DNA from 2 places in the Mesorhizobium sp. P2_H9 genome. Region 1 is predicted to be linked to the other one. Evidence: predicted binding sites of a transcription regulator. Region 1 holds the regulator's gene; the other holds the start of a gene.

The links. The regulator PhoB, encoded in region 1, activates phosphate uptake and scavenging genes when phosphate is short. The targets are predictions, from matches to a motif close to TGTCATNNANCTGTCAT.
Region 2: the regulator PhoB is predicted to act here: its motif matches at 6,572-6,588, upstream of AC1DXN_RS13460 (alkaline phosphatase D family protein).

Annotation. Positions count from the first base shown of each region.
Region 1 is NZ_JBFUFX010000010.1:116,046-128,075, reverse strand. It holds gene AC1DXN_RS20230 (CHASE domain-containing protein) at 1-394, opposite strand, end outside; gene AC1DXN_RS20225 (ATP-binding cassette domain-containing protein) at 578-1,375, opposite strand; gene AC1DXN_RS20220 (sugar ABC transporter permease) at 1,389-2,720, opposite strand; gene xylF (D-xylose ABC transporter substrate-binding protein) at 2,871-3,911, opposite strand; gene AC1DXN_RS20210 (ROK family protein) at 4,184-5,431, shown strand; gene phoB (phosphate regulon transcriptional regulator PhoB) at 5,770-6,459, opposite strand; gene phoU (phosphate signaling complex protein PhoU) at 6,479-7,186, opposite strand; gene pstB (phosphate ABC transporter ATP-binding protein PstB) at 7,228-8,052, opposite strand; gene pstA (phosphate ABC transporter permease PstA) at 8,069-9,385, opposite strand; gene pstC (phosphate ABC transporter permease subunit PstC) at 9,382-10,842, opposite strand; gene AC1DXN_RS20180 (substrate-binding domain-containing protein) at 10,938-11,966, opposite strand.
Region 2 is NZ_JBFUFX010000006.1:222,681-234,710, reverse strand. It holds gene AC1DXN_RS13490 (peroxidase-related enzyme) at 1-365, shown strand, start outside; gene AC1DXN_RS13485 (hypothetical protein) at 502-828, shown strand; gene AC1DXN_RS13480 (LysE family translocator) at 838-1,452, opposite strand; gene AC1DXN_RS13475 (DUF1062 domain-containing protein) at 1,924-2,550, shown strand; gene typA (translational GTPase TypA) at 2,610-4,439, opposite strand; gene AC1DXN_RS13465 (hypothetical protein) at 4,637-4,918, shown strand; gene AC1DXN_RS13460 (alkaline phosphatase D family protein) at 4,931-6,499, opposite strand; gene AC1DXN_RS13455 (MFS transporter) at 6,770-8,053, opposite strand; gene AC1DXN_RS13450 (TetR/AcrR family transcriptional regulator) at 8,127-8,744, shown strand; gene AC1DXN_RS13445 (hypothetical protein) at 8,989-9,585, shown strand; gene ppa (inorganic diphosphatase) at 9,845-10,378, opposite strand; gene AC1DXN_RS13435 (N-acetyltransferase family protein) at 10,490-10,996, opposite strand; gene AC1DXN_RS13430 (TPM domain-containing protein) at 11,104-11,742, opposite strand; gene AC1DXN_RS13425 (TPM domain-containing protein) at 11,751-12,030, opposite strand, start outside.

The sequences.
Region 1 (12,030 bases):
AAGGCTGCGTCGTTTCAGGATAGACCGGGTGTGCGACGCCATGATCGTGCAGAATATCACGCTCGATCGCCGCCTCGTCGCCGGTTTTCGCCAACCTGAGAAAACCGATGCCACGCAGGCCGGCGAAATTGTTGTCGACATCGAGCGCGCTGAAGAACGCCTTGAACTCTGCTTGCGAAATGTCGCCATTCCGGGCGTCAAACAGCGCCTGGGTTGAGCGCAGCAGCGACAGATGCAGATCAATGCGGCTCTCGATCCGGTTGAGCGCGTCGTCCGCGGCCGCCTCGAATTTGATCCGCGCCGCCTCCTGCGTGGCGAAATAGGCAAATCCGGCCATCGTCAGGCTGATCAGCGCGACGGCGACAAAGGCGACGATCGGGAAGAACTTCTTCAACGGATGTTGCGGCCCATGGATTCGGGACCTTTATGGCATGTCACCGCGCCAACACAATGGCGAGGACAAACCATCGTGAGAGTTGGCCTATCGATTGCCTATGGTTAGCCGGCTTACCAGATCATGATCCCGAAAAGTGGAAACCGGTTTTCGGAACAGATCATGGCCGAACCAGATAATAGCCTATGCTGCGATCTTCAGCGCGCCAGGCCCGGGAATGGCCCCGGGTGGGCATTTGCCCAGGATAATCATGCCGAGCACCTCGTCCTGGGTCACATCGGTGGTGCGCGCCGTGCCGACGACCTGGCCGTTCTTCATCACGCAGACGCGGTCAGCGAGTTCGAACACGTCATGGATGTCATGGCTGATGAGGAAGATGCCGATGCCGTCGGCCTTGAGCTGCTTGACCAGTTCGCCGACCTGCGCCGTTTCCTGCGGCCCGAGTGCCGCCGTCGGCTCGTCCATGATCAGGATGCGGGCGTTGAACAGGATGGCGCGCGCGATCGCCACCGACTGGCGCTGGCCGCCCGACAGCTTGATCACCGGCTCCTTGAAGCGCTGGAAGCGCGGATTGAGCCGGCCCATCACCTTGCGCGCCTCGGCTTCCATGGCGACATCGTCCAGCGTGCCCCAGCCGGTCATCAGCTCACGACCGAGGAACAGATTGGCGGCGGCGTCGACATTGTCGGCCAGCGCCAGCGTCTGGTAGATCGTCTCGATGCCGTATTTCTTGGCATCGCGCGGGTTGGAGATCGCAGCCTCCTGGCCATTGACGAAGATCTGGCCAGCGTCGCGCTTGTAGGCGCCGGAAAGGATCTTGATCAGCGTCGACTTGCCGGCGCCGTTGTGGCCGAGCAGCGCCACGACCTCGCCCGGGAAAAGATCGATGGATGCATCGTCGACGGCGCGAATGCCGCCGAAGGCGATCGAGATGTTGCGCATGTCGATCAGCGCTGTGCCCGTGGGAGCAGTTTTTTCCATGATCGTTCCTCCCCTAGACCCGCTTGCGGTAGACCGTGTCGAGCCACACCGCGATGACCAGCACGGCGCCGACCACGATGCTCTGCAGCGGCGAGTCGATGCCAAGCAGCACCATGCCGGATTGCAGCGACTGCATCAGAAGCGCGCCGAGCATGGCGCCCATCACCGTTCCGGCGCCGCCGGCCAGCGACGTGCCGCCGATGACGGCGGCGGCGATGACTAGCAACTCGTCCAGCGTGCCGAGCGCATTGGTCGACGCGTTGAGGCGGGCCGACGAGATCGCGGCACTGATGGCCGCCAGCACGCCCATGATCATGAACACCTTCATGGTCACCCAGCGCGTGTTGATGCCGGCGAGTTCGGCTGCCTCCGGATTGCCGCCGATGGCGAAGACATAGCGGCCGAAACGCGTGCGCTTGGTGATGAAGGTCATGATGATGCCGACAGTCACCGCCATCAGCACCGGTATGGCGATGCCGTGGGCGATGAACAGCCCGCCTTCGGGAAGGGTGATGCCGTTCTGCTGCGCGTATTGGCGCACGATGCCGATCGGCCATGGATAGGAATTGGCGATCCAGACGGCGCCGAGGATGGCCACGCAAGCGACCACGCCAAGCAAGGTCTCAGCCCAGACGGGGCGCAATGGAAAGGCGAACCGCTTGCGTTGCGAGCGGCCGTTGAGCAGCGCGAAGGCAACCGCCGCACAGGCGACGACACCGACGATCCAGCTGGCCGTGGCGCCGATCGAGCCGCGTGGTCCGCCACCCATCAGCTGAAAAGTGGCGTCGAGCGGCGCTACCGTGCGGCCGCTGGTGATGAGCCATGCCATGCCGCGCCAGACCAGCAGGCCGCCCAGCGTCACGATGAAGGCCGGAACCTCCATATAGGCGATGATGAAGCCATGGAACGCACCGATCAGCAGACCAAGCACCACGCCGACGGCAAGCGCGATGATCCAGAGCCAGGGATTTCCGAGCTGGAAGCCGATGACGCGAATGAGGAATTCGGCCTGCGCCACGCCCATGATCATGCCGATCACGCCTTCGACGGAACCGACCGAAAGGTCGATGTTGCGCATGACGATGACCAGCACCATGCCGGTCGCCATGATCGCGACCGAGGAGGTCTGCACCGACAGATTCCACAGATTGCGCGGCGTCAGGAAAAGCCCGCCCGACAGGATGTGTATGCCGACCCAGATGACCAGCAGCGCGCCGACCATGCCGAGCATGCGCGTGTCGAGCTCGGTAGCCCTGAGGAACCGCCCGGCGGCGCTGAGTTCGGATGCACGCGCCCGGTCCGCGGCAGTGCTGGCGACCGGCTGATTAGAGGTCGTGTCGGTCATGCTATCCTCCCACCGGTTTGCCGTCTGGCGCGGATGCCGGAACATGGATGCTATTTGCTTTCCGCGGTCATTTGAAGCGGAAAGCCCCTTGAGAAACGCCGCGGCTTTTGGGCCGCGGCGCCGAGATTTGGAACCGATAGCGGTCCGGTTTTAGTTGCAGGCTGCAACGCTGCCAGCAGTGACGCCAGCGCAGACTTCGTCCTTCTTGATCCAGCCGGCATCGATGACGACGTTGAGGTTGTCCTTGGTGATGGCAACCGGGGTCAGGAAGAGCGATTTGACGGTGTTGCCGCCAGGCGTGGTGAAGTCCTTGGCGCCGGCAATGTCTCCGGTCTTCTTGCCGTCGGCCAGCTGCGAGGCGATCTCGGCGGCGTTCTTGCCGAGTTCGCGCGCGTCCTTCCACACCGACACGGTCTGCGTGCCGAGTGCGATGCGGTTCAGCGCGGCGTGGTCGCCGTCCTGGCCCGACACCGGTACGGTTCCGGCCAGGCCCTGCGCCGTCAACGCGGCGACGACGCCGCCGGCGGTGCCGTCATTGGCTGCAACCACCGCATCGACCTTGTTGTCGTTGGCGGTCAGGAACTGTTCCATGTTCTTCTGGGCGTTGGCGGGCAGCCAGCCGTCCGTGTAGGCCTCACCGACATTCTTGATCTTGCCGCCGTCGATGGCTTCCTTCAGCACTTCCATCGAGCCGGCGAACAGGAAATCGGCGTTCGGATCGGCACCGGAGCCCTTGATGAAGACGTAGTTGCCTTCCGGCTTGGCCTTGAACACTTCGCGGGCCTGCATGCGGCCGACTTCCTTGTTGTCGAAGGTCAGGTAGAAGACATCCTTGTTCTCGATCAGACGGTCATAGCCGACGACCGGAATGCCTTCGTCCAGTGCCTTCTGCACCGCCGGGCCGATGGCCGATGCATCCTGCGCAAGGATGATCAGCGCATTGGCGCCCTGCGAAATCAGGCTCTCGACATCGGTCAGCTGCTTGCCGGGATTGGACTGCGCGTCGGCGGAGATATACTTGTCGCCGGCGGCCTCGATCGCCGTCTTCATCGCCGCTTCATCGGTCTTCCAACGCTCTTCCTGGAAGTTCGACCACGAAACGCCAATGACCTTGTCCTTCGCCTGTGCGACCGACGCCAGCGTCAGCGACATGGCGACACCCGCCAGGATGGCGGCTGTGAATCTTTTCATTGTATCCTCCCTGCGCCGCGTGCGGCGCGACCAAACTGGCCCGAAGGCCGGCACAAAGGCTCTATTTTTTCGAGCCTCGAAAAAATACTGATCCAACGTCGGAGCGCTGTCAACATCGATTCTGATGGATTTTGACGTGCCACTGACTTTTTTTCGAGGCTCGCAATAAATAATGACAGGGCTGCCGGCTTCTGCCAATATTTGGCTGGTGTCACCGACTGCCTTCAATATCATGAGAGGCCGCGAGGACGACCGGGAGGAAAGCAAGAAAGATGTCGGTTGGAATCCGCCACGACGATTTGCGCCGCCGCAACCGGGCGATGGTGCTTTCGGCCGTGCGCCGCGCCGGCCAGCCGTCGCGGACCGAGATCGCCGCGACCACCGGCCTCAGCCACTCCACCATATCGGCGATCTCGTCGGACCTGATCGAGGAAGGCATCCTGGCCGAGAGCAAGGCCAGCGAGCCGGTTTCGCTGAAACGCGGCCGGCCGCAAGTCGGTCTCGGGCTCAATCCGGAAGCAGCCGCGGTGATGACCGTGGTGCTGTCGCTGAATTTCCTTTCCGTCGCCGTCATCGACTATGCCGGCCAGGTGGTGGCCGAAGAGCAGCGCCGGCTGGACACGCTGACCATGCCGCGCGACGAACTGATCGGCGAATGTGTCGCCATAGTCAGGCGTCGGCTCGAGGATCCCGACCTCGACACCCACAGCGTTGCCCGCATTGCTATGGGCATCCAAGGCATCACCGATTCGCACGCCCGCGCCATGCTGTGGTCGCCGATCACGCCGCAGACCGACATCGCCTTCGCCGACATACTGGAAGGCGAATTCGGCATTCCGGCCACCATGGAAAACGACTGCAACATGATGGCGGTGGCGCTGCAGTGGCGCGATCCGGTCCGCTACCACGACGATTTCATCGCCATCCTTTTGTCGCACGGCATCGGCATGGGACTGGTGCTGAAGGGCGAGCTGTTCACCGGCACCCATTCATCGGGCGGCGAGTTCGGCCACATGATCCATCGCCCGGGCGGGGCGCTGTGCCGCTGCGGGCGGCGCGGCTGCGTCGAGGCCTATGCCGGCAACTACGCCATCTGGCGCAACGCCAGGCAATTGGGCGAGGACGCCGAGCCGGTCGCCGATGTCAGCGACGCCGACATGCGGGCGCTCGCCGTCGCGGCACGCGAGAAAGACGGGCCGGAGCGCGAGGCCTACCGCAAGGCCGGCGAAGCGCTCGGCTTCGGCCTCGGCAGTCTTTTTGCGCTGATCGATCCCGCGCCGGTCGCCATGGTCGGCGTCAGCGCCGCCGCCTTCGACCTGATCGAACCGGCGCTGCGCGAGGCCATCGCCCAGACCGCCGGCGGCCAGCACTCGAAATCGATCTCCTTCGACACCGAACCGAACGAATTGCCGCTGATCCGCGAAGGCTGCGCCATGCGGGCACTGAGCTTCGTCGACCAGGAGATCTTCGCGCCGGGCGGGCAGGCACGGGCTGGCGCTATCGGGAAAGACGTGGCCTGAGGACGACGTCAATCATTGATGCCGCAGATTGTCGCCGACTTTGGAGATTGGCCGAAGCCGTCCCAACGTCGTCATCCCAGGGCGAAGCAGGAGCGAAGCTCCGTCGCGGAGACCCTGGGATCCATGCCGTGAAATCGGTCAAAGAATTCAACGGGGCAGAATTCTGCACAGTAGCAACGCCTTGAGGTCGCGGCATGGATCCTTGGGTCTGCGCCGCGTCGCTACGCTCCTTGCTTCGCCCAAGAATGACGAAGCCATGAGCGGGCTGAGCCAATCATCGACGTGTGAGGTCCGGGAGTGGACGCATTCAACCAATAAACGCTTCCGCGCCGAGGGACCTAGTCTTCGCGGATCGCATAACCGGCGCCCCGAATGGTTCGGATGACATCTGGCATGCGGCCATTGTTGACCGCCTTGCGCAGCCGGCCGACATGCACGTCCACCGTGCGTTCGTCGATATAGATCGTCTCGCCCCAGACATTGTCGAGCAACTGGCTGCGCGAGAACACCCGGCCAGGATGACGCATCATGAACTCAAGCAGGCGGAATTCGGTCGGCCCGAGCCGGATCTCGCTCTTCTTGCGATAAACCCGGTGCGATTCTCGATCGAGCACGATGTCGCCGACCTTGAGCACGCTGGACAGAACTTCCGGCTTGGCGCGGCGCAGCAGCGCCTTGACCCTGGCCATGAATTCCGGCGTCGAGAACGGCTTGACCAGATAGTCGTCGGCGCCGGTCGACAGGCCGCGCACGCGGTCGCTCTCTTCGCCACGCGCGGTCAGCATGATGATCGGCAGCCGCTCGGTTTCGGGCCGCATCCTGAGACGCCGGCACAGCTCGATGCCGGAAACCGCCGGAACCATCCAGTCCAGCACCAGCAGGTCGGGCACGTTTTCCTGCAGGCGGATCTCAGCTTCGTCGCCGCGCGTCACCACCTCGACCTGGTAGCCTTCGGATTCGAGATTGTAGCGGAGGAGCAGGCCTAGCGGCTCCTCGTCCTCCACCACCATGATGCGTGGCGCGATCATCGACTGGTCAGCCTTGTCGTCATGCCGCCGGCGCGGACATCGCCGTCTCGTCCTGCTTCGGACGATTGGCGGGCAGCTGCGTGCCGGTCAAAACATAATACGCATTTTCGGCGATGTTGGTGACATGGTCGCCGATGCGCTCGAGGTTCTTGGCGCAGAACAGGAGGTGCGTGCACGCGGTGATGTTGCGCGGATCTTCCATCATGTAGGTCAAAAGCTCGCGAAACACCGATGTGTATTTGACGTCGATGCGCTCGTCGTCATTCCTGAGCTTGGCGAGCGCGGCCGCATCGGCGGCGGCATATTCCTCGACCACTCCCTGCACCTGGATAAGCACCAGTTGGGCCATCGCATCGATGGAATGCGACAGGTCGCGCGGCGTGACGCTGAGGCCGACGGTGCCGACGCGCTTGGCGATGTTCTTGGCCAGGTCGCCGATGCGTTCGAGGTCGCCAGCCATGCGGATCGAGCCGACCACTGCGCGCAAATCGTTGGCCATCGGCTGGCGCTTGGCGATCAGCGTGATGGCGCGGTCGTCCAGCTCGCGCTGGCGCGCATCCATGATGGCGTCGTCGGAGACGACGCGCTGTGCAAGGGCGTTGTCCGAATTAAGCAGCGCCTTGGTCGAGCCGCTGACCATCGAGCCAGCGAGATCGCCCATGTCGCGGATCAGCTTGCTGATCTGCCCCAGCTCTTCATCGAAAGATGCGACGGTATGTTCACCCATGATCCTAGTCCTCGTGCCTGAAACTTCGCTGCCGGAACCGCTCAGCCGAACCGGCCGGTAATGTAGTCCTGGGTGCGCTTGTCGTCGGGGTTGGTGAACATCTTGTCGGTGGCGCCCTCCTCGACGAGATAGCCGAGATGGAACATCGCCGTGCGCTGCGACACGCGCGCCGCCTGCTGCATCGAGTGGGTGACGATGACGATCGTGTAGTTCTGGCGCAGTTCGTCGATCAGTTCCTCGACACGGGCGGTGGCGATCGGATCGAGCGCCGAGCAGGGCTCGTCCATCAGGATCACCTCGGGCGACACGGCAATGGCGCGGGCGATGCATAGACGCTGCTGCTGGCCGCCGGAAAGGCCGGTGCCGGGTTCCTGCAAGCGGTCCTTGACCTCGTTCCAGATCGCCGCCTTCTTCAGGCTCGACTCGACGATCTGATCCATATCGGCCTTGCGCTTGGCCAGTCCATGGATGCGCGGGCCATAGGCGACGTTCTCGTAGATCGACTTCGGGAACGGATTGGGCTTCTGGAACACCATGCCGACGCGCGCCCTGAGCTCGACGACGTCGATGCTCTTGTCGTAGATATCCTCTTCGTCCAGCGTGATCTTGCCGGTCACCCGCGCCGAGTCGATGGTGTCGTTCATGCGGTTGAGGCAGCGCAGGAAGGTGGACTTGCCGCAACCCGAGGGGCCGATCAGCGCCGTCACCTGATTGAGGCGCACGTCGAGATTGACGTCGAACAACGCCTGCTTCTCGCCGTAGAACACGCCGACCTTGTCGCCGCGCATTTTGATCACTTCGTTCGACTTGGCGTTCATTTTATCGCCCACAGCGTTTTCAAGGGACTGTTCGGTCATGATGTTCATACCAAAATGCCTTTTTCTACCAGCGCCGCTCGAACCGGCGCCGAAGCACGATCGCGGTGATGTTGATGGCCATGAGGAAGACCAGCAGGATGATGATGGCGCCGGACATGCGTTCGACGAAGGCGCGTTCGGCCTCGTTCGCCCACAGGTAGATCTGCACCGGCAGCGCCGTCGCCGGATCGAAAGGTGTCTTCGGATAGTCGGCGACGAAGGCGACCATGCCGATCAAGAGCAGCGGCGCGGTTTCGCCGAGCGCGCGCGCCAGGCCGATGATGGTGCCGGTGAGAATGCCGGGGGCGGCTAGCGGCAGGATATGCTGGAACACCATCTGCATCTTGGAAGCGCCAAGACCAAGCGCTGCTGCGCGGATCGACGGCGGCACGGCGGCGAGCGCCGCACGCGTCGCGATGATGATCGTCGGCAGCGTCATCAGCGTCAGCACCAGGCCGCCGACGAAGGCCGCCGAGCGCGGCATGCCGAGAAAGTTGATGAAGACGGCAAGGCCGAGCAAGCCGAAGACGATCGACGGCACCGCGGCCAGATTGTTGATGTTGACCTCGATCAGGTCGGTGAAGCGGTTCTTCTTGGCGAATTCCTCCAGATAGATGGAGGCGGCGACACCGATCGGCAGCGCCAGCAAGAGCACGATCACCATCATGTAGAGCGAGCCGATGATCGCCACGCCCATGCCGGAGGTTTCAGGGCGGCTGGAGGCGCCGTAAGTGAACAGGCCGGCGTTGAAGTGCTCGGCCATCACGCCGTCCGCCTTCAGCTTGTTCATCCAGGCGATCTGCTGGTCGGAAACCTTGCGGCGCGCTTCCTCGACGCCGAGGTCGATCTGCCCCTTGAAGGCCGAGTCGAGATTGGCGGCAGCCAGGATGTTGACGTCACGCGTCGTGCCGATGACCGACGGATCGGCGGCGACGATGTCGCGCAGCTGGACGCGGGCGCCTTCGGACAGGAAGCCCTTGAGCTGTTTGATAGCCGGCTTGTCGTCGGGAGAAATGCCGAGCTTGGCGATCAGCGCGTTTTCGGCAAGCTTGGGATAATTCGCCTTGATCAGTACATTCGGATCGGTGGCCCGCTTGTTGGAAGGATCGATCACCTTCTCGTCGAAGGAGATCGGCAGTGACACCGTCGTCTGCCAGAAGGCGGTGTAGCCCTTCGAGACAATGGTGACGAGGATGATGGCCAGGAAGGCGAGGCCGACGGAAATCGCCAGCATGCCATAGATGCGGAAGCGGCGTTCGGCGGCATAGCGGGCCTTCAGCCCGATGTCGCGGCGCGGATGAGCGGCGGCCCGGACCATCGTGTCCATGGGAATGTCGGTCATTCGTACTGCTCCCGGTATTTGCGCACGATGTAGAGCGCGACGATATTCATCACCAGCGTCAACGCGAACAGCGTCAGGCCGAGCGCGAAGGCGACCAGCGTCTGCGGCGAATTGAACTCGAGGTCGCCGGTCAGCTGGTTGACGATCTTGACGGTGATGGTCGTCATCGCCTCGAACGGGTTGACGGTGAGATTGGCGGCGACGCCTGCCGCCAGCACGACGATCATCGTCTCGCCGATGGCGCGCGAAGCGGTCAACAGGATGGCGCCGACAATGCCGGGAAGTGCCGCCGGCAGGATGACGCGCTTGATTGTCTCGGAGCGGGTCGCGCCGAGGCCGAGCGAGCCGTCGCGCATGGCGCGCGGCACCGCCGTGATGATGTCATCGGACAGCGAAGACACGACCGGGATCAGCATGACGCCCATGACCAGCCCGGCGGTGAAAATGCTCTGGCCCTGGACGAAGGGCGAGCCGCCCGTCAGCGCCGCGGAGAGATCGCGCAGGAACGGCCCGAGCGTGACCACCGCGAAGATGCCGTAGACGATGGTCGGTATGCCGGCGAGCAGTTCCAGCGCCGGCTTGACCACAGAGCGCAGCCGGGGCGTTGCATATTCGGCCATGTAGACCGCCGACATCAGCCCGATCGGCACCGCGACCACGAGTGCGACCGCCGCGATATAGAGCGTGCCGGCAAGCAGCGGGATCAGGCCGAACTGGCCCTGGCTGCCGCCCGAACCAGCAGCGGAAAAACGCGGATCCCAGACCGTGCCGAAGAAGAAACTCGCCGGCGACACGCTTTCGAAAAAGGTGATCGTCTGGAACAGCATGGAAAGCACGATGCCGACCGTGGTCAGGATGGCGATGGTGGAGGCGGCAAGCAGCCCCCACAGCATCAGCCTCTCGACATTGTTGCGCGCCCTGGCGCGCGGCGCGATCTGCCTCAGCGCATAGAAGGCGCCGGCGATCGACAAGGCGAAGGTGATAATTGCGCCAAACAGGCCGAGCCGGTTCTGCACGGCGTTCGCCTCGACGGCGATCGGGATCATGTAGTCCTGCGTGTCGGTCGCCAGCGCCACGCCCTTGGCGGCGAGCATCGGCTGCAGTTCGGCGAAAGTGGCTGGCAGTGCGGTGTTCGCGTCGAGCTGGCGCAAGCCTTTGGCGAGGCTCTTTACCAGACTGACGTCCAGCGCCTCGCTGGCAACCTTGCTGTCGGCGGTCCGCTCGGGCAAGGCGGCGTGAATGTGACGGTCGAGATAGACCGAAGAGCCGACGTTCCAGACGGCGAGCAGCAAAAGGGCGGGCAGAACGGCGAGCAGGAAGGCCCACCAGCCGTGATAGTGGGCGCGCGAATGCGGCTTCACCGTGCCATTGTCCTGAGCGGAAGCACGCTGCCGGCCGATAAAGAACGCAACCAGGCCTATGGCAACGATAATGGCGAGTACGAGCAAGGACGACATCACCCACCCCAAGGAAAATTCAAAGCGCCGCCGCCATTGCGGCAGGCGACGAAACCAGGGCGCGGACTTGGCCCGCGCCCTGGTTCGGTAGCTGATTACATCGTCTTTCCGGCGGCGAATGCGTCACGCTGGGCCTGACGCTCTGCGTCGGGAGCCGCAACGAGGCCGTATTCGGCGAGCGGGCTTTCCGGGCCGACCATCTGGTCGTCAAGGAAGAACTCGACATATTCCTTGAGCCCGGGAACGACGCCGAGATGCGCCTTCTTCACGTAGAAGAACAGCGGGCGCGACACTGGATACTCGCCGCTGGCGATGGTCGCGGTCGAAGGCACGATGCCCTTGACGGTCGCAACCTTCAGCTTGTCGGCGTTGTTTTCGTAGAAGGCGAGGCCGAACACGCCGACGCCGGTCTTGTTGGAGTCGATGCGAGCGAGCGTCTCGGTATAGTCGCCGTCGATGTCGATAGCCTTGCCGTCCTTGCGGATGGCGATGCAGGTCTTGCCGACTTCCTTGTCGTCGCTGATGCCGGTGGCCTTGATGGCGGCCTTGTCGCAGCCGGCGTCGAGAAGCTTGGTCTCGAACACTTCACGCGTGCCGTGCTTTTCACCCGGAATGTAGGCGGCGATGTCCCAGTCGGGCAGCTTCGGGTTGACCTGGCTCCACTTGGTGTTCGGATTGTCGACCAGCTTGCCGTCGACGACCAGCTTGGCGGCCAGCGCCTTGTAGATGTCGGCGGGAACCAGCGCCCAGTCCGGGCCCTTGATGTCGGTGGCGAAGACGATGCCGTCATAACCGATGCGGACTTCCTGGATTTCCTTCACGCCGGCGTCGGCGCAGGACTTGACCTCGTCCGGCTTGATCGGGCGCGAGGAGTTGGCGATATCGATCGTGTCTTCGCCGACGCCCTTGCAGAATTCCTTGATGCCGGCGCCGCTGCCGCCGGACTCGACCACCGGGGTCTTGAAGTTGGTAAAGGTTTCGCCGAACTGCTCGGCGACAATCTTGGCATAGGGTAGCACGGTCGACGACCCGGCGACCTGGATCTGGTCGCGCGCGGCGGCGAAGCCGGACGACGCGGCCAGCGCAAGCGCCGCGGCCGACGCCGTGAGGAGGAATTTCTTCATGTGGCCTGCTCCTGTTCGGAAGATGGTCTCTCGGCGCCAGTGTCTGTCGGCGCCCGCTGAGGCC
Region 2 (12,030 bases), on a different contig from region 1:
TGGAGCGCGAGATGATCGCGGTCGTCGTCTCCTCCATCAATCACTGCTACTACTGCCTGACCGCGCATGGCGCGGCAGTGCGCCAGCTGTCCGGCGATCCGTCGCTTGGCGAGATGATGGTGATGAATTTTCGCGCCGCCAACCTGTACGCCAGACAGACGGCGATGCTCGAATTTGCGGTGAAGCTGACTGAAGATCCGGCAAAGATCGTCGAGGCCGACCGGGCAGCTTTGCGCCAGGCAGGCTTTTCCGACCGCGACATCTGGGACATCGCCTCGACCGCCGCCTTCTTCAACATGTCGAACCGGGTGGCAGCGGCCATCGACATGCGGCCTAACGATGAATATCACGCCATGGCCCGGTAGCGGATCGCCTTTGTCACCCAACCGCGCCGTACATTAGCTGTCTCGCATACCCGTTGCTTGTTTCCCGGTTTGGTCCGATGATTGGCACGCGGCGTGACCGCATGCCGGTTCGATGCCGCTGATCAGGGAGGAGAACATGGCGAAGTTTCTCTACATCTATCACGGCTCGGGCAAGATGCCGGCGACCGAGGCCGATCTAAAGGCGTTAACCGACACCTGGACAGGCTGGTTCGGAAAACTTGGCTCTGCCGTGGTCGACCGCGGCAATCCGGTCGGCATGTCGAAGACCGTCCTGCCCGGCGGCAAGGTCGAGAACAATGGCGGCAGCAACCCGACCGGCGGCTATTCGATCATCGAAGCGAAAGACATCGACGACGCTGCCAGCAAGGCCAAGGATTGTCCGATCCTGATGGAGCCGAACTGCAACGTCGAGATCGCGCCGATCCTCAATATGATGGGTTGACGCGCCGGTTCAGGACCGCGCCGCGATCGCCGCCGCCGCGCCGGCCATCGTGCCGGCGCTGATGCGGTTGGCTATCTTCATCGCCCGCTTGCTCTTCAACAGCTTGCGCGCCTGCGATGCGGCCAGCACCCAGGCGAGATCGATGGCGACCAGGACCACGGCCATGGTCGCCGTCAGCTCGACCCAGCCGATGAGGCTGACCGAAGCGAGGTCGATGATCGTCGGCAGCAGCGCCAGATAGAACATCATGATCTTGGGGTTGCCGAGCGTCACCGCCATCCCCGCAAAGAACAGCTTTGCCGGCGAATCTTCGCGTGGCATCTCGCCTTCGCGCGCCTCGACCGGTGCCGTCCACATCTTCCAGGCGAGGTAAGCGAGATAGGCGACGCCGACCCATTTCACCACGACGAAAGCGAAATGGAAGGTCTGCGCCACCACCGCCAGCCCAAACACCGCCAGCGACAGCCAGATGCCCTCGCCGATCCACATTGCGAGTAGGAAAGGGAACACATCGCGAAAGCCCTTTGAGATCACGCGCGCTACGAGCGCGGCGATCGACGGGCCGGGCGAACCCGCGGCGACGAACAGGGCAGCGGCGAAGATCAGGAGCGAGGTGAGGTGCATGGTGGGGGTCTCTGCGTCAGGGCTCGATCAACCACAAATACTCGACAGCTGCGGCTCTGGCAAAGGCAACTCGATACGGACCATTTGCACCGATCTACCAAGGCTTGGGTTCCTCGCCCCCGCAAAGCGGGGGAGAGGAACCCAAGGCGGCAGAGTCCCTTGCCGGCCCGGCTTCACGCCGCTAGAAATGCCGCCGCGAAACAATTTCGAGCTTCACCTTGCCCCAGTAACCGCCGGTCTCGCCAACTCCCCTGCTCACACTTGGCAGGCGCCGCATGAGCGGTGTCTGCTTCATTTTAATGTGTTCCTCAGGCGGCGGTTCGAGACCGGTTTGGCACTGCTGAACCGCTGTCGCGTGGCTCCGCCCGTGACACCTGACTCCTACCATAGCTAGCTCTCGCCACGCCGTGCCCGCATGGGCATCTCGACATTGCCGGTCTGAAGGACTTCCACACTGGAAGGTTTTTCGGCTTGTCTCAACATCTCGCTATACGCTGGACGATCGCGTCCAAAACAGCACCTCAACCTCTCATCAACTGCAATCGCTGCGGCACTGTGAAGGCCTATCGCTGCAGCTCGAAATTTCGCGTCAACGCCAATGGCAAACGCATTGGCGTGTGGCTGATCTACCGCTGCATCGACTGCGACAATTCCTGGAATTTTGGCATTCTCGAGCGCTGCAACCGCCGCGATATCGAGCCGGCATTGCTGCAGGCGCTGGAAAGCAACGATCCGCTGCTGGCGCGTCGCCATGCCTTCGACATAGTGGCGCTGCGAAACCGGGTCGGACGCGTCGAGGATTTTCCCGAAGTCGCCGTACAAAAGCAGATACTCGGCGATTTCGGGGAAGACACGACCGTTCTCGAGCTCCAGCTCGGGCTTGAAATGCCGATCTCGCTGCGGCTCGACCGGCTGCTCGCCGGCGAACTCGGTATCTCGCGATCGAGGCTTCAGGCGCTGGAAGAAAAGCGATTGCTGGTCGTAAACCCGGAAGGGGGCAAAGCCCTGCGAAAGCCGGCTCGAACAGGAACGGCGATCCGGATCGATCTGACCGGCGAGCCAGATCGTGCAGCCATCATCTCAGCTGCCAGCGGATAAAATAAGGGAGGGAGCACATTTGTGCTCCCTCCCGGCAATCCGTCAATGAAGTGAAAAACTTACGCCGCGCCGGCCACTTTCGCCGACTTCTCGAAGCGCTTGCGCTCGTTCGGGTCGAGATAGAGCTTGCGAAGGCGGATGGTCTTCGGCGTCACCTCGACCAGCTCGTCGTCCTGGATCCAGGCCAAAGCCTTCTCCAGAGTCATGCGGATCGGCGGCGTCAGCTTCACTGCCTCGTCCTTGCCGGCGGCACGGATGTTGGTCAGTTTTTTGCCCTTCAGCACGTTGACCTCGAGGTCGTTGTCTCTGGAGTGGATGCCGATGATCATGCCCTGATAAACCTTGACGCCCGGATCGATGACCATCGGGCCGCGGTCTTCCAGGTTCCACATGGCGTAGGCCACCGCCTCGCCCTGCTCGTTGGAGATCAGCACGCCGTTGGTACGGCCAGGCAATTCGCCCTTGTAGGGTTCGTAGGCATGGAACAGCCGGTTCATGACGGCGGTGCCGCGCGTGTCGGTCAACAGTTCCGACTGGTAGCCGATCAGGCCACGCGTCGGCGCATGAAAGACGATGCGCTGGCGGTTGCCGCCCGACGGGCGCAGCTCGACCATCTCGGCTTTGCGCTCCGACATTTTTTGCACGACGATGCCGGCATGCTCCTCGTCGACGTCGATGACGACTTCCTCGACCGGCTCCAGCATTTCGCCGTTTTCGCCCTTCTGCATGACGACGCGTGGACGCGACACGGCAATTTCAAAGCCTTCGCGGCGCATCGTCTCGATCAGAACGGCCAGCTGCAATTCGCCACGGCCGGAGACGAAGAACGAATCCTTGTCAGGCGATTCCTCGATCTTCAGCGCGACATTGCCTTCGGCTTCGCGCAGCAGGCGGTCGCGGATGACGCGGCTGGTCACCTTGTCGCCCTCGGTGCCCGCGAGCGGTGAATCGTTGACCAGGAAGGACATGGTCACGGTCGGCGGATCGATCGGCTGCGCATGCAGCGGCTCGGTCACCGCCGGGTCGCAGAACGTGTCGGCGACGGTGCCTTTCGACAGGCCGGCAATGGCGACGATATCACCCGCCTGCGCTTCCTCGATCGGCTGGCGCTCGAGGCCGCGGAAGGCCAGAATCTTTGAGATACGGCCGGTTTCGACCAGCGTGCCGTCATGGTGCAGCACCTTGACCGGCTGGTTGGACTTCAGCGTGCCGGACTCGATGCGGCCGGTGATGATGCGGCCAAGGAACGGATTGGCTTCCAGGATGGTGCCGATCATGCGGAACGGGCCGGGATGAACGGTCGGCGCCGGCACATGCTTGATGACGAGATCGAACAGCGGCGCCAGGCCTTGGTCCTTGGGACCTTCGGGGTTTTCCGAGACCCAGCCGTCGCGGCCTGAACCGTAGAGAATCGGGAAGTCGAGCTGGTCGTCGGTGGCGTCGAGGGCGGCAAACAGGTCGAACACTTCGTTGACCACCTCGACATGGCGGGCGTCCGGGCGGTCGATCTTGTTGATGACGACGATCGGCTTGAGGCCGACCTTGAGCGCCTTGCCGACGACGAACTTGGTCTGCGGCATCGGCCCTTCGGCGGCGTCGACCAGCACGATGGCCGAATCCACCATCGACAGGATGCGCTCGACCTCGCCGCCGAAATCGGCGTGGCCGGGGGTGTCGACGATGTTGATGCGGGTATCCTTCCAGTCGACCGAGGTCGCCTTGGCCAGGATGGTGATGCCGCGTTCCTTTTCGAGGTCGTTGGAATCCATGGCGCGCTCGGCGACGCGCTGATTGTCGCGGAAGGAGCCGGATTGCCGGAGCAATTGATCAACCAGGGTGGTTTTTCCATGGTCGACGTGCGCGATGATCGCGATATTACGAATTTTCATGTTGTGGTCTCGGGAGCGTTGCAGGCAGCAGGCCAAAAGGCGCCGCCTCTTTCGGTTGCGCGGCTCATACAGGGTTTTTCGCAATTGCGAAAGAGGCGGCTCGTCACCAAATACTCATCAAATCTTAAACATCCGCGTGTGAAATGATTTCATTAACCAAGGCGGGAACCTTTCGGGGCCCGGGTAGTTCGACCTCTATGACCGATCACGTCATCAAATTCAGGCAGATCCTGGCATGGGCCGCCCTCGCGGTTGTGCTTGCCGCGGGCGCCGCACAGTCGGCCGCGACGCTGAAACAGACGCAGCCGGCGCTGGCGTCCGACACGCCGACGGCAGAGCAGCTTTTTGCTGACGCCCCCGATGGCGTCGACCCGATGGTGACCGGACCGGTCACCGCTGCCTTCAAGCAGCGGCAGGAAGCCGCCAACTGCGACAGTGCGGTCTGGCCCAACATTCCGACGGTTTGCTATCCGAACTAGCAGTTTGGCCGCTCACGCCGACCGCACCGGATCGAGCGTCACCTTGTAGAGCTCGTTGTCGTCGCGATCCATCAGCCGCACCGTCAGCTGCTCGCTGGCGCCGGAAATGTCGACCAGGCCGAAGAACTGCAATCCTGCTGACGGCGGCAGGTTCTGGCCCTGCTCGGCGGTCGGCGCCTTGATGAATTTCAGCTCCGGACCGAAGGTCATGTCGAAATCGTTCGGGCCGAACGTGCCGGCATGGATCGGCCCCGAGACGAATTCCCAGAACGGATTGAAATCCTGGAACTGCGCCTTGTCGGGGTTGTAGTAGTGCGCCGCCGTGTAATGCACGTCGGCGGTCAGCCAGACAGTGTTGCTGATGCCGGCATTCTTGATGTAGCGCAGCAGATCGGCGATCTCGAGCTCGCGGCCCTTCGGCAGGCCGTTGTCACCATTGCTGACTGCCTCGGCGCCAACCTTCTTGGCGCCATCGTTCCAGACAACGAGGCCGAGCGGCATGTCGGCGGCGATGATCTTCCAGGTCGCCTTCGAATTCGCCAATTCGCGCTTCAGCCATTTCGTCTGCTGTTCGCCCAGCATGCGCGATTCCGGCGTCATTGTATCCTGCATGTCGGGGCCGTTGGGGCCGCGATAGGACCGCATATCGAGGAAGAACACGTCGAGCAGCGGCCCGTAGGCGATCTTGCGGTAGACGCGGCCGGGCTCGGACGGCTCGTAGCGGATCGTCGTCATCTCGTGAAAAGCGCGCGCGGCGCGCGCCGCCAGCACATGGATGGACTTTTCCGAGTAGCGGTCGTCGGCGGTCAGGTCCTTCGAATCCGACCAGTTGTTCAGCACCTCATGGTCGTCCCACTGGTAGAAGGTCGGGCAGATGGCGCTGAGGCCCAACACGTTCTTGTCCATCATGTTGTATTTCCACTGGTCGCGGTATTCCTCCAGCGTCTGCGCAATCTTGCGCTTGCCGTCGATGAGCACGACATTCTTCCACTTGCCACCGCCGGGCAGGTCGACCTCGTCCTTCATGGCGCCGTCGGCATAGATGGTGTCGCCGGAATGCAGGAAAAAATCGGGCGTGTGCTTGCCGATCGTGGCGTAGGTCTTCATGCCGGTCTCGTCGATGCCCCAGCCCTGGCCGGCGGTGTCGCCCGACCAGGCGAACTTGATGTCGCGCTTGGAGGCGGGCGCCGTGCGGAAGCGGCCGACGATCGGCTCGGACACCGCGTTGATGTCGGCGAGATCAGCCGCAACCATGCGGTAAAAGATGTCCTGGTCGGAAGCGAGGTCGGTCAGCAGCCGCTTCACCGTGTAGTCGCTGGCCGGCGAGGTATCGAGCGGCGCCAGCCGGGTGGCATTGGCGAAATTTTCCGTCGACGACACTTCGAACATGACGCGCGACGGCCGGTCCGTGCGCGTCCACACCATGCCGCTGGTGGCGTCGACGTCGCCCGACTGGATGCCATGGGTAAAGGCCGGCCGCTGGTTGGCGCGCGAATAATAGGGCATTGCCAGCCCCGAGACGCCGACCAGGCCTACGGCGCTGGCGGAAGTGACGAAAGCGCGGCGGGAAATCTTGTTCATGGCTGTCTCCTGGATGGCTTCGAACGGTGCCACCAACGTCCAGCTTCAATGTTTCAACCACATCTCCAAACCATGAAGGTTTGATAACAATGAACACCTCTTCCCTTCTCCCCTTGTGGGAGAAGGTGGATCGGCGCAATCGCGCCGAGACGGATGAGGGGTGTTGGAAGGATCACGGTTGGTGCCAAGCTGGAGCCCCCCTCATCCGACCGAGCTTCGCTCGGCCACCTTCTCCCACAAGGGGAGAAGGAAGAGCCGCACCCAGTCGCCTTAAGCCGGCAGCGGCTCCGGATCAAAAGCCGGCCTGCTCGTGTTGATCAGCAGCGACAGACACGCCGCCGCAATGGCCGTCATGCCGGCGATCAGGAAGGCCAGTTCGTAATTGCCCTGCAATTCGCGCATGGTGCCGCCGAAGAAAGCCGCGGAGGCCGCGCCGATCTGATGGCCGGCGACGATCCAGCCGAACACGATCGGCCCGCTGCGGTCGCCGAATGCCTCGTTGGCGAGCCGCAGCGTCGGCGGCACGGTGGCGATCCAGTCGAGACCGTAGAGCACGGCGAAGATGATCAGGCTGGTCGCCGAGAAGCCGGAATAGGGCAGATAGATCAGCGCCAGGCCGCGAATGCCATAGTAGACGCCGAGCAGCTTGCGCGGGTCGAAACGGTCGGTGAGCCAACCCGACAGCGTCGTGCCGATCAGGTCGAAAATGCCCATCATCGACAACAGGCCGGCGGCCTGCACCTCACCGATGCCCATGTCGCCGCAGAACGCGATCAGATGCGTGCCGACCAATCCGTTGGTGGTGAAGCCGCAGATGAAGAAGGTGGCAAACAGGTACCAGAAGACGCGGGTGCCAGCGGCGCGGCGCAATGTGTTGAGCGTGTGCGCCAGGAAATTGCCTTGCGATGCCGGTGGCACCGGCGGCACGTCGTCGAGTTCGGCGCCGTAGCGCACCATGCCGATCGAGGCCGGCCGCTCCGGCACCAGCAGCCAGACCAGCGGCAGCAGGCAGGCAGTGGCGACGGAGATCGCGATGGCGACCGGCTTCCAGCCGCCCGACTGGGCGAGCGCGGCCAGCAGCGGCAGGAACACCAGCAGGCCGGTGGCGCTGGAGGCCGACATCAGGCCCATCACCAGGCCGCGATTGGTCTTGAACCAGCGGTTGACGATGGTGGCGCCAAGCACCGTGGCGACCGCGCCGGAACCGATGCCTGAGAAGACGCCCCAGGTGATGAGCAGATGCCATGGCTTGGTCATCAGCAGGCTGAGCGCGGTCGAGGCCGACATCACCATGAGCGAGGCAAGCAGCGTGCGGCGCAAGCCGATCCGCTCCATCAGTGCCGCGGCAAATGGCCCGGTCATACCGTAGAGGAAAATGCCGACGGCAGCGGCCAGCGAAACCACATCGCGACGCCAGCCAAAACTCTCTTCCAGCGGCAGCATCATGACGGCTGGCGCCGAACGAAGCCCCGCCGCGATCAGCAGGCAGAGGAAGATGACGCCGACCACGACGAAGGCGTAGCGCTGGCCAAAGGGACGGGATTGAGCTATCATGTTACTGACCGGTACGTTGCAGGGTGAGGAGATGTATACGTACCGATCGGTAACACGTCAATCGAGTCATGCCATGCCAACGGACAGAAATATTGAACTGACCGTCAGCGACGATCATGCATCGTCTCCGCCGAAGGCTGCCAAGAAGATCCTCGACGTGGCGTACGACCTGTTTTACCGGCGCGGCATCAGGGCGATCGGCGTCGACGAAATCGTCAAGCGCGCCGGCGTCACCAAGCCCAGCCTTTACCGCAGCTTTCCGTCCAAGGATGAGCTGGCCGCTTCTTATCTCAGGCAATACGACCTCGAATTCTGGGGCCGCTTCGACGAGGCGGTGGACGCCCATCCCGGCGACCCGCGCGCGCAGATCAAGGCTTTCCTGACCCGTGTCGGCAAGCGCACGCAAAGACCCGACTATCGTGGCTGCGGCATGACCAACGCGGCGGTGGAGTATCCCGAGCACGGCCACCCGGCACGCGTGGTGAGCGAGGCCAACAAGCAGGAATTGCGCCGCCGCTTGCGCGCCATGGCGACCGCGATGGGCGCCGACGATGCCGACACGCTCGGCGACGGGCTGCTGCTTCTGATCGAAGGCGCCTATATCAGCGGCCAGCTGTTCGGGCTCGGCGGCCCGGCGCAGTCGGTGGTGCGAAATGCCGATCTATTGATCGGGGCAAGCTTGAGGAAATAAGGGCTTTCGGGCGTCGGCGCCGCCCCTCAACTGCCTGCCGGCATCCTCTCCCCGTAACCGTCGATTTCGCCAATCGCCAGCGTTGCAAGAAGGGCACCGGCGTTGCGGCCGGCCTATTTCTCCCCGTTTACGGGGAGAAATGCCCGGCAGGGCAATGAGGGGCGGCGCCGACCCTGCGAATGGAGCGCTAGGCCGGTCGCAAATTTGGCGATAGGCTGGAACGAACTCCACGGGAGACGTCTGCATGCGAGCCCTGTTGCTTGTTTCATTTGCCCTCGCCGGCCTCTGCCAGGCAGCACATGCCGATGGCATTTCCAGCGCCTACACCGACCTCGACTGGAAGAAGGATTGCGTCACCTATGCGCAGGCCGAGGAAGGCGACGGCGACTGGGCCGAGCTCGCCTGTTCGGGCTATCGCGGCTATCCCGTGCTGGTCGCCTATGACGACGCCCGTGAATCGCTTTTTTATGGTTTCCCGCCCGGCGGCGACATGACGACGGTCTGGGAGAGTTTTTCCGGCTTCAACTCGTCCGGGGCCAAGGTCGAGTGGCGCATCGAGACCAAGGGCGATGTTGCCGTGCCCTTCGCCACCATCCACCGTCGCTCGATCAGCAATCCCGAGGACGAGAACAAGCCGACCGAAGTGCTGCTCGTCGCCAAGGTCGCCCAGATCGACGCGCGCGACGGCTGTACGGTCGGCCTGGTGCTGGCCACCGGCAATCCCGCCGCCAACGACCAGGCGCGCAAGCTGGCCGACGAAAAGGCGAAGACCTTCGCCTGCGGCAAGGACAAGCACACCGTCATCGGCAACGTGCCGGCCTTTGGTAGGGTGGATAATTAGGAACGCTGAAGATTAGCGGAGGCACCCGGAACTTCGTCATCCTCGGGCTTGACCCGAGGATCCATGGCGCGACCTCAACTTCACCGCAACGGTGCAGAATTCTGTTCCGCCGTGCCCTTCGGCCAGTGTCACGGCATGGATACTAGGTTCTCCGCGACGCCGCTTCGCGGCAGCTGCGCCCTAGTATGACGAAGCTAAGGGGCTTCGCCATACCCACCTAGGCAGTGCAAGGCGAAGGGTCAGCAGAGGCCAGCGTCGCCTACTTAGCCGCCTTGGCCCGCGCGATCGCGTCGACGATCATCTTCTTGGCATATTTGGAATCGTGCCAGCCTTCGATCTTGACCCATTTGCCGGGCTCGAGATCCTTGTAGTGCTCGAAGAAGTGCTGCACCTGCTGGCGGGTGATGTCAGGCAGCTGCGTGTATTCGGTGACGTTTTCGTAGCGCAGCGTCAGCTTGGGCGAAGGCACCGCGATGACCTTCTCGTCCTGGCCGGCATTGTCTTCCATCACCAGCACGCCGATCGGCCGCACATTGATGACGCAGCCCGGCACCAGCGCGCGCGTGTTGCAGACCAGAACGTCGATCGGGTCGCCGTCGCCCGACAGCGTGTGCGGCACGAAGCCGTAATTACCGGGATAGCGCATCGAGGTGTGCAGGAAGCGGTCGACGAACAGCGTGCCGGCTTCCTTGTCCATCTCGTACTTGATCGGCTCGCCGCCGATCGGCACTTCGATAATGACGTTGATGTCTTCCGGCGGATTCTTTCCGATGGCGATGGCTTCAATGCGCATGGCTTTGTCCCTCTTTTGATGGGAGATCGATAGCGGGCGCTGCCGCGCGGCGCAATGCGGCGAATGGTGCTGGGCACGATCGCAAGTCGGAAGTGGCAGGAAAGCCGGGGATTATTCCCAGACGAAGGCGACCTTCTTAAGCGCCTTCTGCTCGAAGATCTCGACCCCTTCGGCGACATCACGGCCGCCGGCGCCGGCATAGAAGTCGAGCGCGTTCTGGTTGTCTTCCAGCGCCCACACCACCATGCCTTTCAGCCCGTGGTCGGCGAGCCGCGCGCGGGCCGCCTTGAAAAGCCGGCTACCGAGCCCGATGCCCTGATACTCAGGGCGCATATAAAGCTCGTAAATCTCGCCCTGCTGCCTGAGTTCGCGGGCGCGGTTCTTGCCGATCGTGGCGTAGCCGGCAATCTTGCCGCCGATTTCGACGACCAGCACGGTGGCGGCGCGGCGAATGGCGTTCGCCCACCAGTCGGCGCCACGGCGGTTGATCATCGACGTCAGCGTACGGTGCGGAATGATGCCGGAATAAGCGCCGTTCCAGGCCTGCTGGTGTACGTCGGCGATGGCGCCAGCGTCGCGCGGCTCGGCTTTCCTGATATCGATGCTCAGCGTATTCATGATTTGTTAACCATAAACCCGCATCGGCCATTTGCAAGAGTCTGCTAAGCCGGCTCGCGCGCTTTCGCACAGGCGATCGACCCTATTAGGCCACGCTTGAAAACGACTCAGATTTCGACCAGGTGATCGTCCAGCTCGTTGGCATCGGCAGCCGAAACCGGAAAATGCTCGGCCAACACGATACCGACCGATTCGATCGCCTTGACGAAACCGTCGGCTAGGCGATCGTCGCCGGCATGCGCGGTCAGGTCGCGGATGACACCGTCCCAGACATCCTGGCCGACTTTGGCATTGATGCCGCTGTCGGCAACCACCTCCGCATACCGCTCGGCGATCGAGACGAATACCAGCACGCCGGTGCGCGCCGTGGTACGGTGGACGTTGCGCGCCAGGAACTGCTTGACCGCATTGGTATGCGCCGCCTGGTAGCGCAGCCGCCTCGGCACCAGATGAATGCGCAAGCCGGGCAGCGCCCACAGCAACGCAAGCACCGAGGCCAATGCAAGAAGCTGGGCGATGACGAAATGCGGCACACGGATCGACAGCCACCAGGCTTCCAGCCCGTAGCCGACTGCAAGGCTGACGATGAGCATGCCCAGCGTCGCCATGAAGGCGGCCGGGAAGAAATAGCCGTCGCTGGCACGTGCCACGACGCAGTAGATCTCACCGTCGGTTTTTGATTCGGCGACGCGGATCGCGGTGGCGATGCGCTCATGATCTTGCGGGCTGATCGGTCGTGTTGCCATGATCTGTCTCACCAGCTCCCTGAAGAACCACCGCCGCCGGACGAACCGCCGCCGCCTGAAAACCCGCCGCCACTGCTCGAGCCTGACGACCAGCTGCTGCCCGAACTTCCTGATGACCATCCACTGCCCGACGACCAGCCGCTGCCTGACGACGAACCCGATGTCCATCTGCTGCCCGAGGACGACCCGCTCGGCCCGTGGCCGTAACGAAACGTCATGCCCAGCCATTTGTACACGCCCGGCGACAGCTTGGTGCCGAAAATTGGCGGCAGGAACGCCATCGCTAAC